One region of the Heyndrickxia sp. FSL K6-6286 genome, then DNA from elsewhere that is predicted to be linked to it. Evidence: riboswitches for the same ligand, from Rfam matches in the RefSeq annotation. Region 1 holds a riboswitch; the other holds the start of a gene.
The links. A riboswitch is a leader RNA that binds a small molecule or an ion and turns the genes downstream of it on or off. The one in region 1 is predicted to bind glycine.
Positions count from the first base shown of each region.

Region 2: another riboswitch for glycine. It lies ahead of gcvT (glycine cleavage system aminomethyltransferase GcvT); the one in region 1 lies ahead of MHI39_RS14175 (sodium:alanine symporter family protein).

Region 1 is NZ_CP152029.1:2,803,092-2,810,872, reverse strand. Features, by position in the region: gene MHI39_RS14215 (aminoglycoside phosphotransferase family protein) at 1-114, shown strand, start outside; partial or broken gene MHI39_RS14210 (DUF3977 family protein) at 256-372, shown strand; gene MHI39_RS14205 (SDR family NAD(P)-dependent oxidoreductase) at 443-1,237, opposite strand; gene MHI39_RS14200 (WecB/TagA/CpsF family glycosyltransferase) at 1,471-2,229, shown strand; gene MHI39_RS14195 (tetratricopeptide repeat protein) at 2,226-2,675, shown strand; gene MHI39_RS14190 (hypothetical protein) at 2,864-3,064, shown strand; gene MHI39_RS14185 (nucleotidyltransferase domain-containing protein) at 3,102-3,830, shown strand; gene MHI39_RS14180 (YjdF family protein) at 3,918-4,331, opposite strand; glycine riboswitch at 4,705-4,820, shown strand; gene MHI39_RS14175 (sodium:alanine symporter family protein) at 4,920-6,248, shown strand; gene MHI39_RS14170 (DeoR family transcriptional regulator) at 6,674-7,255, shown strand; gene MHI39_RS14165 (copper resistance protein CopC) at 7,262-7,781, shown strand, end outside.
Region 2 is NZ_CP152029.1:1,930,553-1,938,333, forward strand. Features, by position in the region: gene comGD (competence type IV pilus minor pilin ComGD) at 1-371, shown strand, start outside; gene MHI39_RS09715 (type II secretion system protein) at 361-771, shown strand; gene comGF (competence type IV pilus minor pilin ComGF) at 674-1,087, shown strand; gene comGG (competence type IV pilus minor pilin ComGG) at 1,104-1,478, shown strand; gene MHI39_RS09730 (shikimate kinase) at 1,494-2,012, shown strand; gene MHI39_RS09735 (YqzE family protein) at 2,038-2,214, shown strand; gene MHI39_RS09740 (YqhG family protein) at 2,837-3,643, opposite strand; gene MHI39_RS09745 (SNF2-related protein) at 3,612-5,318, opposite strand; glycine riboswitch at 5,603-5,697, shown strand; gene gcvT (glycine cleavage system aminomethyltransferase GcvT) at 5,922-7,028, shown strand; gene gcvPA (aminomethyl-transferring glycine dehydrogenase subunit GcvPA) at 7,045-7,781, shown strand, end outside.

The DNA.
Region 1 (7,781 bases):
TCGGTAGAGGACAATGGTCAATATAATCAAGCATTTTTAAATAGTGTAAAAGTGTTTAAAGACTTGTATAGTGAATATTTCGGAAAATGTAATGAATGCCTTTTGGATAAATAATCTCGAAAAAGGGAGAATTAATATGAATATCTCAATACTTGAGATCGGTGCAAAACGGTTTGGTACGAATACTTCATCTCTACGATTGTTATATGGATTTGATCAAAATGTATATGAGTGCAAGTTACATAAAAATTTGATTATTATAGAATTTGGGTATCAAAAACAGTTTGGATTATTGACTCGGAGGAAGGATTTAAAAAGACTAAAAAGAGAAGGAGAGCCTTCAAGTTTATTTTTGGGATATGCAGTCACTAGGGCATGTTAGACACCATATATTCATGGAAAATATAAAGACATATAAATATATATGATGCCTAACAATTAATTAACCTATTAACGCTTGAAAATCAGCAATACTTGGATTTGCCATGTAATGGCCACCTTCAACTTGGATGGTTTGTCCAGTAATAAATTTTGATTCATCAGAGGCTAGGAAAAGAACCGTATAACCAATATCATCAGCTTCTCCATGATATGGTAGGGCATTGTATTTTTCAAAAATACTTAATACTGGTTCTGGCATATTATTCTTTGCAGCTGGTGTTAGAATAAGTCCAGGTGCTACACTGTTGCAGCGAATATTATTCTTTCCATACTGTGCAGCGATATAACGAGTAAGATTTACTACTGCAGCCTTTGATGCTCCATAGGCTGAACGGGTTGCATCTCCTGCAAAAGCAGCCATAGATGCAGTATTTATAATCGATCCGCCACCAGCTTTAATCATATGTGGTATGGCATATCGACTCCCAAGTAATACACTTTTAGTGTTGACATTCATCAATCGATCCCATTCTTCAAGATCCATATTGACTACATCTACATCTTTTTGTAGATTTGTTAAGCCTACATTATTATATAGAACATCAATTTTTCCATATTTTTCAACAGTTATATCCACCGCTTTTTTGATAGAGTCTTCTTTGGAAGCATCTAAAAATATACCAATTGCCTCTCCACCTGAATGAATAATTCTTTCTGCGGCTTCAGTTGCACCTTCTACATTGAAATCACCAATGACAACTTTAGCACCCTCTTTTGCTAATAAGGTAGCTGCTGATAAGCCGATACCTGATGCTCCACCAGTTACTAAAGCAATTTTTCCTTCTACTCGTCCCATCTTTTAATCTCCTTAAATATAAAAATAATAAAAGGTTTTAAATAATCCATATTTCTTAATAAAGAACCTTTTACAGTTTTATTTTAACATTTAATTATTAGATGTTGAAATAATTTGTTTTCAACTTAGTATATAAATTTATTTGAGTATTAAATGAAGGAGAAAAGTGGGACTTTAAAGAATGTAGGAAGATCGAGGTAAAAAAATGGAACTGAAAAAAGGAGAATGGCAAAATGAATCAATCAGCTAAAATTATGGGAATCTCATTTCCAAAACTTACATTAAATGAGAGTCTACAAATTCTAAATGATGTTGTAAATAGAAACAAATCAGAGCTCTTTCATGTAGTTACTGGTAATCCTGAAATCGTTATGTCATACCAAAGTGATCAGCAATTAAGGAAAATTATTGATGAAGCTGGGCTGGTTACAGCGGATGGTATTGGGATTATTATGGTATCTAGGATAAAAGGGGAGCAGCTTCCGGAAAGAGTGACTGGATGTGATATGTTAATTAGGTTACTAGAAATGGGAAATCTGAAAAAATGGTCTTTTTATTTTTTAGGGGCAGATGAACAAACTAGCTTAAAAACAATGGATATCATCCATTCAAAATACCCAAAAGTGACCATTCTTGGTAGGCATCATGGATTTTATAGGGATGAAGAGGAACAAAGGATTGTTGAAGAAATACATTCTTTAGGACCTGATTTTTTGATTGTTGCAACAGGTGCACCAAAAGCTGAACACTTTATATACAAGTATAAAAATAAGCTGAATGCTAAGATTGCGATTGGTGTAGGGGGAAGTCTTGACATTATTTCAGGTAAAGTTAAAAGAGCACCATTAATATGGCAAAAGTTAAATCTAGAATGGCTCTATCGATTAATCCAGCAACCATCAAGATGGAGGAGACAATTAATTTTACCTAAATTTGCTTTAAAAGCGTTATTTTATAAAGAAAAGAATGTGGGAAATACAATTAAGCAATGAAGAAAATGAATGAGAAAATAAATCAAGCATTTACTTATTTTGATAACGGGGAATTAGACAAGGCTGAGCAAATATATCGTGAATGTTTAAGAGAAGTACAAGATAAGAAATCGCAGGAATATCGTAATATACTGCATGGGTTAGGTTATGTGAAAAGCCATAATAATGACTTTGATGGGGCAAGAAAAATATATATGGAATTGATCGAAATTGCCCAATCATCTTTAAATAAAAAATTTGAAGCTATTGCATTACATCAACTTGGAATGGTAGAAAGACTTGCAAAAAATTTTAATGAGGCACTCCTCCTATTTCAAAATGAACAACAAATGTTAGAAAAATATTTTCCGGATTTTTTTGTAGGCATGTCGGCAAATTTTTATGAACAAGGTATGATATTTTTAAATAAAGGCTCTTTTCTGAAATATTGTTACTATTTAAGTTAAGTGTTTATTTATACATATCCAGTTGAAAAGGTTTCACCCCCTTATTTCACTGAGAAAAGAGCAACAAGCTCATAAGAACCACTGAATTTTTTATTAGGTGTAAAAGCCGGCAATAGGGCTTTTACAGAAGCAACAATCTTTACAAAAACAATCTCTATAAAAAAGATTACCTTAATGCTGAAAAATTTATGAAAGAATTACTACACTTTGCACATCTATCCCAAGACATGATTTGTCTAGGATGTTCTTATCGTGGCCTTGGAGAAATATTCAAATCAAAAGGAGAGCAAATGAAGGCTAAAAGCTATTTTATTGATAGTATCGAGGCTTTTAAAAAAGTAAATGAAACAAAAGCAATCGATGAAGTAAAAGGTATGATGACGAAATAAGCATAGGTTTAGATTAATTTTTGTTGAGGTGATGATAATGAGGTTAAGTCCTAAGGATGCTGCATTAAAATTTGTAAATAGGAATTTTCCTAAGTGCCAAGCTGCAGTTTTGGCAGGTAGTGTTGTTCGTGGTGAAGAAACGGAAACATCTGATCTTGATGTTGTGATTTTTGATAAAAACTTTTCTTCTTCGTATCGAGAATCTTTCATAGAGTATGGTTGGGCAATTGAAACTTTTGTACATAACTTAACATCTTATCAAGTTTTTTTTCATAGTGATAGGGACAGAGCAATGCCTTCTTTACCAAAAATGGTTTCAGAAGGGATTGTAATAAAAGACGAAGGAATCATCGCGACAATTAAAAATGAAGCGAATGTACTTTTAGCGCATGGACCTGGAAAGTGGTCTGAGGAGATCATACGTATAAAACGATATTTTTTAACGGATACACTGGAAGATTATATTGGTTGTTTAAAACGAGAAGAAGGAATATTTATTGCAAATAGTTTAGCTGAATTGGTAAGTGAATTTGTTTTGAGAACGAATCAACACTGGGTCGGCACATCCAAATGGACCGTTCGGGCATTAAAAAATTATGATATTCATTTTGCTGAATTATTTGTAGATGCGTTTGATACTTATTATAAAACGGGAGATAAAAATAAGGTGATATGTCTAGTTAATCACATTTTAGAACCCTTTGGAGGACAATTATTTGAAGGGTTTAGTTTGGGAAAGGAAGAAGCTTCGAACCAATTAAAATAGGGCAGGGAGTTAGGTAGCAGTGTTTTGCAAATGAGCACTAAAAAGAACTAACTAACAAGGTTAATTGTTAGTTAGCTTGAAATCATGTTATCTACCTTTGTGTTTATTTTTCTTCTTTTGAATTTTTAACTTTCTTTTTAATTCCTTTTGTTCCTCTTTAAATTGTTTGTTTCTTATTATTTTTTCTTTTTTACGTTGTGTGTACTCTTCTTTTATAACATCCTGTGCCTTTGTTGAAGTACCTAGTTGCTTTAATTCTTTTGATACCATCCTTTGAAGTCTCTTTGGATTAATTTTCTTTAAAGATTTTTTTTCAACCGGTATTCCTTTTTGTTGCTGGTTTGCAATTAACCGAGGTAAGTCTTGATAAATAAAGTCTAATACCTCATGATTTTTAGGATCATTTCCAAAAATATAACGATAGGCTTTTAAATGATGATTCGATACAGTTTCAACAAGTCCTACATAAAATTGACCATCATAGTATATGGTTAACTTCATGATAGTCCCTCCTCTAATAAATATTAGAATGACGGACATCCCGAGGAGGGGAAGGTTACTGACATCATATGTGATGCATTCGGACTACCAACCGAATTGTGTTTTTACATTCTGAACATTATTTTACAATCAAAATGAATCGATTGAAAGAGTTTTTTTACAAAAAGTGGATGGAACCATCTTATCAAAAATATTATTCTACCAAATTATCATTCTTGACTTATCGTTTTATACGTTTATAATTAATTTTATTAATTTCATAGCATTCGGATGAACCGTGTAGGAGAAGGTCGTATCGATCTACCGATGGGGCAAGGAGCTGGTCGGACAGCTTTGAAACTCTCAGGTCTTAATCAATAAGTAAACTATACGGGGACGAATCTCTGGAGAGACTCCCTCCCATTGGAGGAAAACGAGCACCGAAGGAGTAAATCCGTCTTTTAATAGAGACGGGATAATCTCTCAGGTAAAAAGGACAGAGACAAGCGAGAAAGACCGATACCGAATCGGTTTCTTTTTCTTTGCCTTGTTCTCCAGAGACCATTTCATTAGATGAAGTGGTTTTTTATTTTGTAAAGGAGAATAGATATGGAAAGAGTAAGTCAAGTGTTAGATCACATCAATGATTATGTATGGGGAATTCCAACATTAATCCTGCTTGTAGGTACAGGAATTCTTCTTACTGTACGTCTGAAAGGCTTACAGTTTAGTAAATTATTTCATGCTCTTCGATTGGCTTTTGGTCGATCTGAAGATCAGTCCACGACAGGAGATATTAGTCATTTCCAAGCACTTATGACATCGATGGCAGCAACGATTGGTATGGGCAACATTGCCGGTGTGGCAACGGCTATAACAATTGGTGGTCCAGGTGCAGTTTTTTGGATGTGGGTCACAGCGCTTTTTGGCATGGCTACCAAATATTCAGAGGCCATTCTAGCTGTAAAATATCGTATCATTGGTTCAAATGGCGAATATTCAGGAGGCCCCATGTATTATTTAGAAAAAGGGCTTAAGCAAAAATGGTTAGCGAATTTGTTTGCTATTTTTGGTGCCACCGCCTCTTTTGGGATAGGAAATTTAGTACAATCTAATTCCGTAGCTGAGGCAATGAGAATTAATTTTTCAGTCTCACCCTTAATTAGTGGTATAGTAATGGCGATATTTATTGCTATTGTTATCCTAGGAGGAGTAAAAGCGATAGGCAAGGTGACAGGCTATTTTGTTCCCATAAAAGCCTTTGTATATATTATAGCAGGTTTAATTATTATCATTTATCATCTGGATCAAGTTCCAAAGGCGTTTTCGCTAATCTTTTCTGGTGCGTTTAATGGAACGGCTGCTGCTGGTGGCTTTGTTGGAGCAACCATTGCTTCAGCTATTCAAATGGGGGTGGCAAGAGGAGTATTCGCCAATGAAGCGGGATTAGGAAGTGCGCCGATTGCTGCAGCAGCAGCTAAAACAGATATTCCGGCAAAACAAGCCCTAGTTTCAATGACGGGAACCTTTTTAGATACATTCATCGTTTGTACCATTACAAGCCTTGTGTTAATTACAACAGGTGCTTGGGAGTCAGGAAAGACAGGAGTCGAAGCAACTACTTTAGCTTTTCAATCAGTATTTGGACAAGCAGGAAGTATGGTACTTGGAATAGCTATTATTTTATTTGCCTATTCTACCATCTTAGGCTGGTCTTACTATGGCGAAAAATGTATCGAGTATTTATTTGGTCGTCAAGCGATTCGTTATTATCGTTATATATTTATCATGATGATAGCAGTTGGAGCAAATTTAAAACTTGGAATTGTATGGACATTCTCTGATATAGCTAATGGCCTCATGGCAATTCCGAATTTAATCGGATTAGTTGGATTAAGCAGTGTGGTTGTTATGGAGACCAAGAAATTGATAAAATAAACCATTAATCTAGAAGGCTGTTAATAGAATGATCTATTGCAGCCTTTTTTAGGTTAGGAAGAAATGATGAAGGACTTTGTTATTATATGCTTGCATCTAATCGACTTATATTGCGAGATACAATAGTAGAGAAAATCCTTAAGTATAAAAACTTTAAGCAGACAAAAAAAGCATAACTGGCACCTGTATTTATCCGGTAACTAAAAAAGACTTAGAACAATTTTTTTATAAAATAGAGATTCTCACATTATGGGAATCTTTTATTATTTGTTATATTATGTTTGATTGCAACATAAGTTCACATAAATATCACAAGTATATAGGTGATTTTAGTATATAATGGGAAAAGGTAAACAGAAGCTTTGTTTTTTAATTTGTGATTGTTTGTTAAAAGGGAACATAAAGTTAAAAGAGAGGTGATTGTATTGTTACCAATCGAAAGACAAAGAGAAATAAAATTACTTATCCAAATGAAAAAAACATTGAAGATTAGTGAACTTAGCGAACAATTTAATGTATCAGAAATGACGATATATCGGGATATTAAACCATTAGTTGAAGAAGGGTTAGTGACGAAAACATTTGGTGGAATTTCCTTAATTGAAAAGAAAGAGTCTAGTTTACCAGATCATAGCCATTGTGTTTTTTGCCACAAACCAAATAATCAGAAAATGGCGTATCGCTTAATTCTTGCCAATGACAAAATCGAAACAGCTTGCTGTGCACATTGTGGTTTATTACGACATCGTCAATTGGGAGATGAAGTACTACAAGCAATTTGTCATGATTTTTTCACCAATACAACAATTAGTGCACTTCTAACATGGTATGTTTTGGATACATGCTTGAATATTTCCTGCTGCCAGCCGCACATTATTACTTTTGAAAATCGAGACCATGCTGAAAAATTTGTAAAAGGTTTTGGTGGGAATATTTATGGATTTCAAGAGGCAATGGAAGTGGTAGCAAAAAAAATGAATGGTGATACTGGATGTCACAATCAATAAATACAAGTGTTTCCAGAGCAAAAAAGATTACTAGATAAGGAGGGGACACTTATTAAAAAAATAAAAAATGTTTTACCTATATTCTTTACATTATTTATCGGATTTTCGCTTATATTTATTCAAGTACCAAAAGCAGAAGCACACTCGACACTTATTGAGACGACACCTGAAAAGATGGAGGTTACCGACTCTTCTCCAAAGTTTTTAGAGCTTCGTTTTAATGAACCGATTGAACAGGATTTGGCAGATATTACGATATATGATTGGAATGCAAAGCCTGTAATTTCAAAACAATCCGTTGGCGGAGAGAAGCGTTCCAAGGTGCTACATATAAATTTGCCAAACCTTAAGCAAGGAACCTATACCGTACAGTGGAGTGTAGTATCCTTAGATGGCCACCCTGTTAGCGGGTCATATATGTTTGCGGTTGGTAAGGAAACAAAGGGTGGGGCGGAATCAATTAAATCAAAAGACGGAAGTTCCATTCCTCTTTTAGTAGCAACTAGAACAATTGTTGAAATCCTCT
Region 2 (7,781 bases), 870 kb from region 1:
TCCTGCTTCTTGGGAGCGCAAGTGTCAAAAAAATGAGGGGGTCAATTGAAAGGAATGTATTTATAACCCAACTTGAAGCAGATCTTTATTATGCACAGTCCTATGCCATTAATCGCCATGAATCAGTATTGGTTCAGTTTTATCCCTTTTATGATCAATATACAGCCCTTTCAACAAGCGATAGCACAGTCCTCTTTGATCGAAAACTACCTCCATCAATCGACATGTTAAGTGGTGGCAGTTTAACCTCATATACAATATTACCGAGTGGAAATATAAGTAAATTTGGAACACTGCGTTTTAAAAGTGATAAACGTGAGATGAAGCTGATATTTTATATTGGAAGGGGGAGATTTCGATTTGAACAATAGTAAGGGCTTCACATTGGCAGAAGGAATTCTCTCTCTTGGAGGAATGATGATGATTGCTGCTCTTTTATTTCCATTAATGTTCTTGATTTTACAAAAACAAATTGATGAAAAACAGGACTTGACTGCTGCTAGGGTACTTTATGAACATCTTGAGGAATATGTCATTAATGGAACAAGTATTGCCAATGAAGTTCAAATTGATGGTGTTTCATATCAACTTTTTATTGAAAATAACCCCGAATGGAAGGCTTGTGTTTATTATGCTGAAAGGAATCATTGTATTAAGGAAGAAACAAAATCAGATGGGCTTTACTTTAATAGAATGTATTCTTACGATGCTTATCATTTCGATGATCTTCCTCCTTTTCCCCCTGTTTATCAAAACATACGAGCATATTAATCAATCCTTATCAACTGAAGAAGATTATGAATGGAATCTTTTTTTAATCCAGTTAAGAAAAGAAATGAGGGAAAGTGATGGATTGGATGTTAGTAATAATAGGCTTTTTCTTAAAATGAACGATCAAATGATCATGTATGAACAGTATGGGACTGTCTTAAGACGAAGAGTTGATTCTGAAGGTCATGAAATTGTATTGCAAAATATAAATCAGGTACTATTTGGAGTAAACGATTTAAAGTTGCAAGTTCACATTCAATTTATTAATCATCATCAACGGGATGCCAATTATAGTTCAATCGTATATCGTCAATAGATGGAGGGAGTCGGCAATGAGAAATCAAAAAGGTTTTGTTTTCCCTCTCGTATTAGGGGTTATATTTATTACCTTTTTATTCCTAACATCCTCTACCCATATTTATTTATCTGAAAAACGATATTTGCATGAAACAAAAGGATATTATATCAGTAATAGTTTAAACGTGATGGCAATAAAAAGCTTAATTAGGCAAATTGAAAATCAAAATAATATGGATAGCGGCACAATTGCATTTAATCAAGGAAAAATTAATTATCATGTCTATCCTCAAGAAGAGGAGAATTATTTAATAAACATTACTACATCAATAGAGCATGGTCGAGCGATTAAATATCAAGTATTATATAGTATAAAAGACCATCGTCCATTAAAATGGAATGAAAATTAAGGAGAGAAGGAAATAGTGGATAAGCTGTATATCATAGGTTTTATGGGTGCCGGAAAAACAACAATTGGAAAAGAACTTTCCAAGCTATTGAAATGTTCTATGTATGATACAGATGTTTTGATTGAGCTGGAAGAAGGAACAACCATTGCAGAAATTTTTGCAAATAAAGGTGAAGAATATTTTCGCAAAAAAGAAACAGAAATTTTACAAAGGACAGAAGAGTATGAAGGGATTATCACTACTGGAGGGGGAATTATTAGTTCAGAAGTAAATCAACAATTATTAAAAAAATTAGGCTTCACAATATTTTTGCAATGTGATCCTCTTCAGATGGTCAAAAGAATACAAAATGACCCGACACGTCCATTGGCACGGAATAAATCAGAAAGAGAAATGATTAATCTATATCAATCAAGATTGCCGTATTATAAGGAAAGTGCAGATATGATTATAGATACCACTAATTTATCCATCCCTGAAACGTTAAAAAAACTTGAAGGATGTATACAAGGATTAGAGCTTGGCAATAATTAAGTATCATAGGGGTGGTGTAAAAAATATGTCTACTAATGATTATGTAAAATATATTACCCAAACCTTTGTGAAACACTTTGACACGCCAAAATCCGATCGAATCCAATCACGATTGGAACGAAAAGAACAAAAGAATCCATTTCTTTATCGCTGGTTTGGTGTATTGCCCTATTCAATTATCATGCTATTTAAAAGGAAATAGGAGAGTAATCTCTCCTATTTTTTTTTATGCTCTTTTCTCAAATCTTGTTGCTACTTAGAGAATGTTTTAACTAATAAAAATAGGTTGAAGACAGCCAAATCCTTCATTAAGAAAAGAGCTACAAACGTTAAAAGAATGCTGTCCTATTATTAGGTGTAAAAGCCGGCAGTAGAGCTTTTACAGACGCAACAAATAATCTTATATGTATATTAGGCACTTTTCTCAAACCTGTTGCTATTCAGAGAATTTTTTAACTAATTAAAAATACGTTGAAGACAGCCAAATCCTTTATTCTACTGAGAAAAGAGCTGAAAACTTAGAAAGAATGCTGTCCTATTATTAGGTGTAAAAGCCGGCAGTAGGGCTTTTACAGACGCAACAAATAATCTTATATGTATATTAGGCACTTTTCTCAAACCTGTTGCTATTTAGAGAATGTTTAACTAATAATATAATGGGTTGAGACCAGCAAGTCCTTCATACGAACAGACTTTATTATAAAGATTCTACACTACGGCTTACAATGAAGATTGTTGATTACTTCAATTTAATCCACAATGGAAATGATTAAAGTCGTGAATTGTTTGAGTGCTATGGCGATGCTTAGGTGTTCCCTCACTTGTTAGTTCTCTTCATATATATGATTATCCATCAAATAAAACAGTCCACCATTGATAATTTCAATTGTAATGAAAGGTTCATATTGATGTTTTAACGCTTCTTTTTCTGTTAAATAAGCTTCCGGTTTTTCTTCGATGTCTTCATAAAAATGATCTAATAAAGATAAATCCTCATTCCAACGCTGTTTTGCTTCTTCTGCCCATGAATGATCTTCCTTCATAATTTCCTGTCTTAAAAAATTTTCAATTCTAGTTACACCACTTGTAGGCATAATAATTGGTGTTAAGGTAAAACTAAAATCTGGAATTTTAGGGGATAGCACTTTCTTTGTCAGTTTTTCATGAAATTGTTCGATGAGTATACCGTTAATAAGGTTTAAACCAAATGACCGGAAAACATCACGTTTCCGATCACATTGATAAGAAATTTTTATATTCATTCCTAGCCATGGATATAAAGGTGTTTGTTGCTTGGGCATAGTTTGAGAGATTTCATATAATCGAATATATTTTGCAAAATTCTTCGTCGATTGAAAAATTTGATGAAGACGAGGAGAACCAAAATGAATGACCTCGCCTTTGATTTGATCAGGAGCTTTTTCTTGATCAGTAATCAGAGTTAATTTCATTGGGTTAGGGATTCCACCTGTTTTCTCTAAATAATGCCAGTAAAAAGGACGATTCATTAATTCTTTATCAAGTTCCTTTGTTAACTGAACGGTTAAGTAACCAGCTTCACTTTCAATAATCTCACACTCGTTTGCTTCAAAATATTGACTAAGATATTGATGAATTTCCTGCTGCTGCACCGAAATTACCTCCTTCTTTTTCTTTTATACTTTCGGCAAACTGTATCATTTCTGTTAAATTATCCATTTTAATTTTCATTTCTCCTTCAGTTCGTGAGTTCTGAAAGATGTCTTGCAAATGATTTTCTAATTTTCCAAACTCCAACCTTGTTAAAATGTCATCTAATTCTCCAATTACACGTTCAAATAAATTTATTTTTTCATAAAGAAGTTTAAGAATGTGATCTTCGACCGTATTTTTCGTAGCTAAATTATAAATATGAACATCTTCTTGTTGACCTAGACGATGTACACGTCCAATTCGTTGTTCTAATCTCATTGGATTCCAAGGTAAATCAAAATTAATCATATGATGGCAGAACTGTAGGTTAATTCCTTCCCCACCAGCCTCGGTTGCAATTAAAACCTGTGCATGTTTTTGGAATAATTCTCTCATCCAGTCCTTCTTCCCACGTTTAAATCCGCCGCGAAACGGAACAGAGCTAATTCCATGTTGCTTTAAAAACCATTGCAAATAAAGCTGTGTAGCTCGATATTCAGTGAAAATAATGACTTTATCATTTATATTTTTTATTAATTCTAAAGTTTTCTCAGCTTTTGAATTTTGTTTAACGGCTTCAATTTTTTTAAATAAAAGTGAAATCTGTTCTGTAAAAAGAGGCGATGGATTTTCGTATTTTTTCAACATGTTTTTTAATGTATAGTAGACAGATTCCCTGCTACTGCATGCTTCGCGTTGTAAAGTCATCATAGAAAAACCGCCTGGGCCATATGCTTGATCATTAGTTTTCAATAGTTGGATGGAATCATATAAATCTCTTTCCTCTTTAGAAAAATCAATTAAAATAGTTTTAACATGACGTTTAGTCCACTCAATCCCTGTATCTATTCTACGATTGCGGATCATTACTTTATTAACTAGTTCTTTTAAACGTTCTTCATCCTTTGTCGACCTTTCACCACTTTTATATTTTTCAAAAAAGTTCGTTTGACTACCAAGATGACCAGGTTTTAAAAGTGATACTAAATGAAAAATCTCATCAATACGATTTTGGATTGGAGTCGCTGTTAGCAAAAGACAGAACTTTTTTTTGAGATTTTGCACAAATTCATAGTTTTTTGTTTTATGATTTTTTAATTTATGCGCCTCATCAATAATGACTAAATCATAACTTTGCTCGTAAATTTTTTCCCGATGTGGAGATCGTTTTGCGGTATCGATGGAAGAAATCACGCAATCACATTGATCCCAAACATAGCTTTTTTTCTGAGCAACTGCTGGAATATAGAATTTTGTGTTCAATTCAAACGCCCATTGAGAGACTAAAGAGGCGGGAACAAGGATCAACACTTTTTTTACAAGACGCCGGATCATGAGTTCTTTTAAAATTAATCCGGCTTCAATTGTTTTTCCTAATCCAACCTCATCTGCCAAAATGGCTTTGCCATTCATATTTTCAACAACTTGTTTTGCAACTTCTAGCTGGTGTGGCAAAGGTTTTAAGTTTGCTAAGTGTTTTGTGCATTGTAATCCTTCAAACTCAGGTATAATTTGTTGTTTTTCCATCTGGATTGCTAAATCATATAATTGCCAATTTCCCCAGGGACCATCCTTTACGAATCGATCTGCTAAACCCTTACTCCATGAGTGATCAAAATTTATTTTTATTGACATAAAACCACCTCATCATTCAGTCCGATATAGATATACATGAATAATAGACGAATAAAAAAATAATTTATAAAAGAAATGTTCGTATTTTAGTGTTATAAATAAAATGTATGCCTTTTCTTGCAAGAATTCTTTTGTAAAAGGTGTATTTTTTGTTCGAAAATGCTAGAAAAATGATTGCTGAAAATAATGAATAATGATAGGATGGATATAGCTTGAAAAGGATTTAAAAATGAATAAAAAGCTTATTTTAGTAGTATATCCATTTTTCAATTAAATATAGGCGAATGATTACAGGGGGAGAGATCGCTTAAGTGCGACGCCGAAGGAGCAAATAATAAATAATTATGAATCTCTCAGGCAAAAAGACTCTTGTATGACGCAACTCTGGAGAGTGCTTTCTATTTAGGAGCCACCAAAGGGGAAATCCTTTTCATATGTTTCAAAGCAATCGTATCGGAACAAATGTGAAGGTAAACTTTCAGGTGCCAGGACAGAGACTAATTTAAAAATTGGTTTTCTCTGTCCTTTTTTATGTCTAAATCTTTGAAATTAATTGAAAGTGGAAGAATGCCAAATTTAATTATATTGATAGGGGGATCATCAATGTCAGAATTAAAGAGAACACCATTATATGATGTATATAAAGAATATGGTGGCAAAACAATTGATTTTGGTGGATGGGAATTGCCAGTACAATTTTCGAGTATTAAAGAAGAACATGAAGCAGTTCGTACGAAAGCTGGTTTATTTGATGTATCCCATATGGGTGAAATAACGGTTAAAGGAAAAGACAGTACAGCATTTTTACAAAAAGTCATGACAAATGATATTTCAAAGATTGCCATTCATGGTGCACAGTATAATGCCATGTGCAATGCAAATGGTGGTACTGTTGATGATCTATTAGTTTATAAGTATTCAGATGAACATTACCTCCTTGTAGTGAATGCCAGCAATATTGAAAAAGATTTTAACTGGCTAAAGGAACACGTGGAAGGTGATGTCGCTTTAGAAAATATTTCTTCAAGCATTGGTCAAATTGCTATTCAAGGTCCCCTTGCAGAAACGATTCTACAATCGATTGTGAATGACATGAATTTGGCCGATATTAAATTTTTTAAATTTAATCCTGAAGTGAGTATTAAAGGGATAACAGCATTAGTTTCTCGTACAGGGTATACGGGTGAAGATGGCTTTGAAATTTATTGTCGTGCAGAGGATACCATTTCATTATGGAAGGAACTATTAGCTGCCGGAAAGGAAGAAGGGCTACTTCCTTGTGGCTTAGGAGCTAGGGACACTCTTCGTTTTGAAGCAACCTTGCCATTATATGGTCAAGAATTAACTGCGGAAATCAGTCCCCTTGAAGCTGGGATTGGATTTGCTGTGAAAACGACTAAGAACGCTGACTTTATTGGAAAGTCCGTATTAAAAGAACAAAAGGAAAAAGGTTTAACTAGAAAAATCATAGGAATTGAAATGATTGATCGTGGAATTCCACGTCATGGATATAAAATCTTCTCAGGAGCCGAAGAAATTGGCTGGGTAACAACAGGAACACAGTCCCCTACATTGAAGAAAAATATTGGTTTAGGTCTTGTTGATATTCAATTTACAGAACTAGATCAAGAGATCGATATTGAAATTCGTAATAAACGTTTAAAAGCAAAAGTAATACAAACACCATTTTATAAACGACCTAAAAAATAGGATGGGAGAGAGATATATGACAAAGCATCGTTATCTACCGATGACAGAGCAGGATAAGAAAGAAATGCTTCAAACAATAGGGGTTGACTCTGTTGATGAGTTATTCAGTGATATACCAGAAAAAGTCCGTTTTAATGGATTATATAACATAAAAGAAGCAAAATCTGAAAGCTCCTTACTTAAAGAATTAAGTCAAATGGCAGCAAAAAATATGGATGTAAAGCAAAATATTTCATTTTTAGGTGCTGGTGTTTATGATCACTATATACCAACGATTGTTGATCATGTCATAAGTAGATCTGAATTTTATACGGCGTATACGCCATATCAACCGGAAATTTCTCAAGGTGAATTACAAGCAATATTTGAATTTCAGACCATGATATGTGAATTAACAGGTATGGATGTAGCAAATTCATCTATGTATGATGGAGGAACAGCGTTAGCCGAAGCAGCAATGCTCAGCTGTGGCCAAACACGTAGAAAAAAAGTCCTTATTTCTGAAACTGTTCACCCGGAATCACGTGAAGTCTTAAAAACATATGCAAAAGGTCAGTATATTGATGTGGTTGAAATTCCACATGAAAATGGTGTGACAGATATAAAGGCATTAGAAAGAGAAATTAATGAAGATGTAGCAGCAGTGATTTTACAATACCCTAACTTCTTTGGAAGAATTGAACCATTAAAAGAATTCGAGCCTATAGTCCATCAACACAAAGGTTTATTTATTGTTTCGAGTAACCCTCTAGC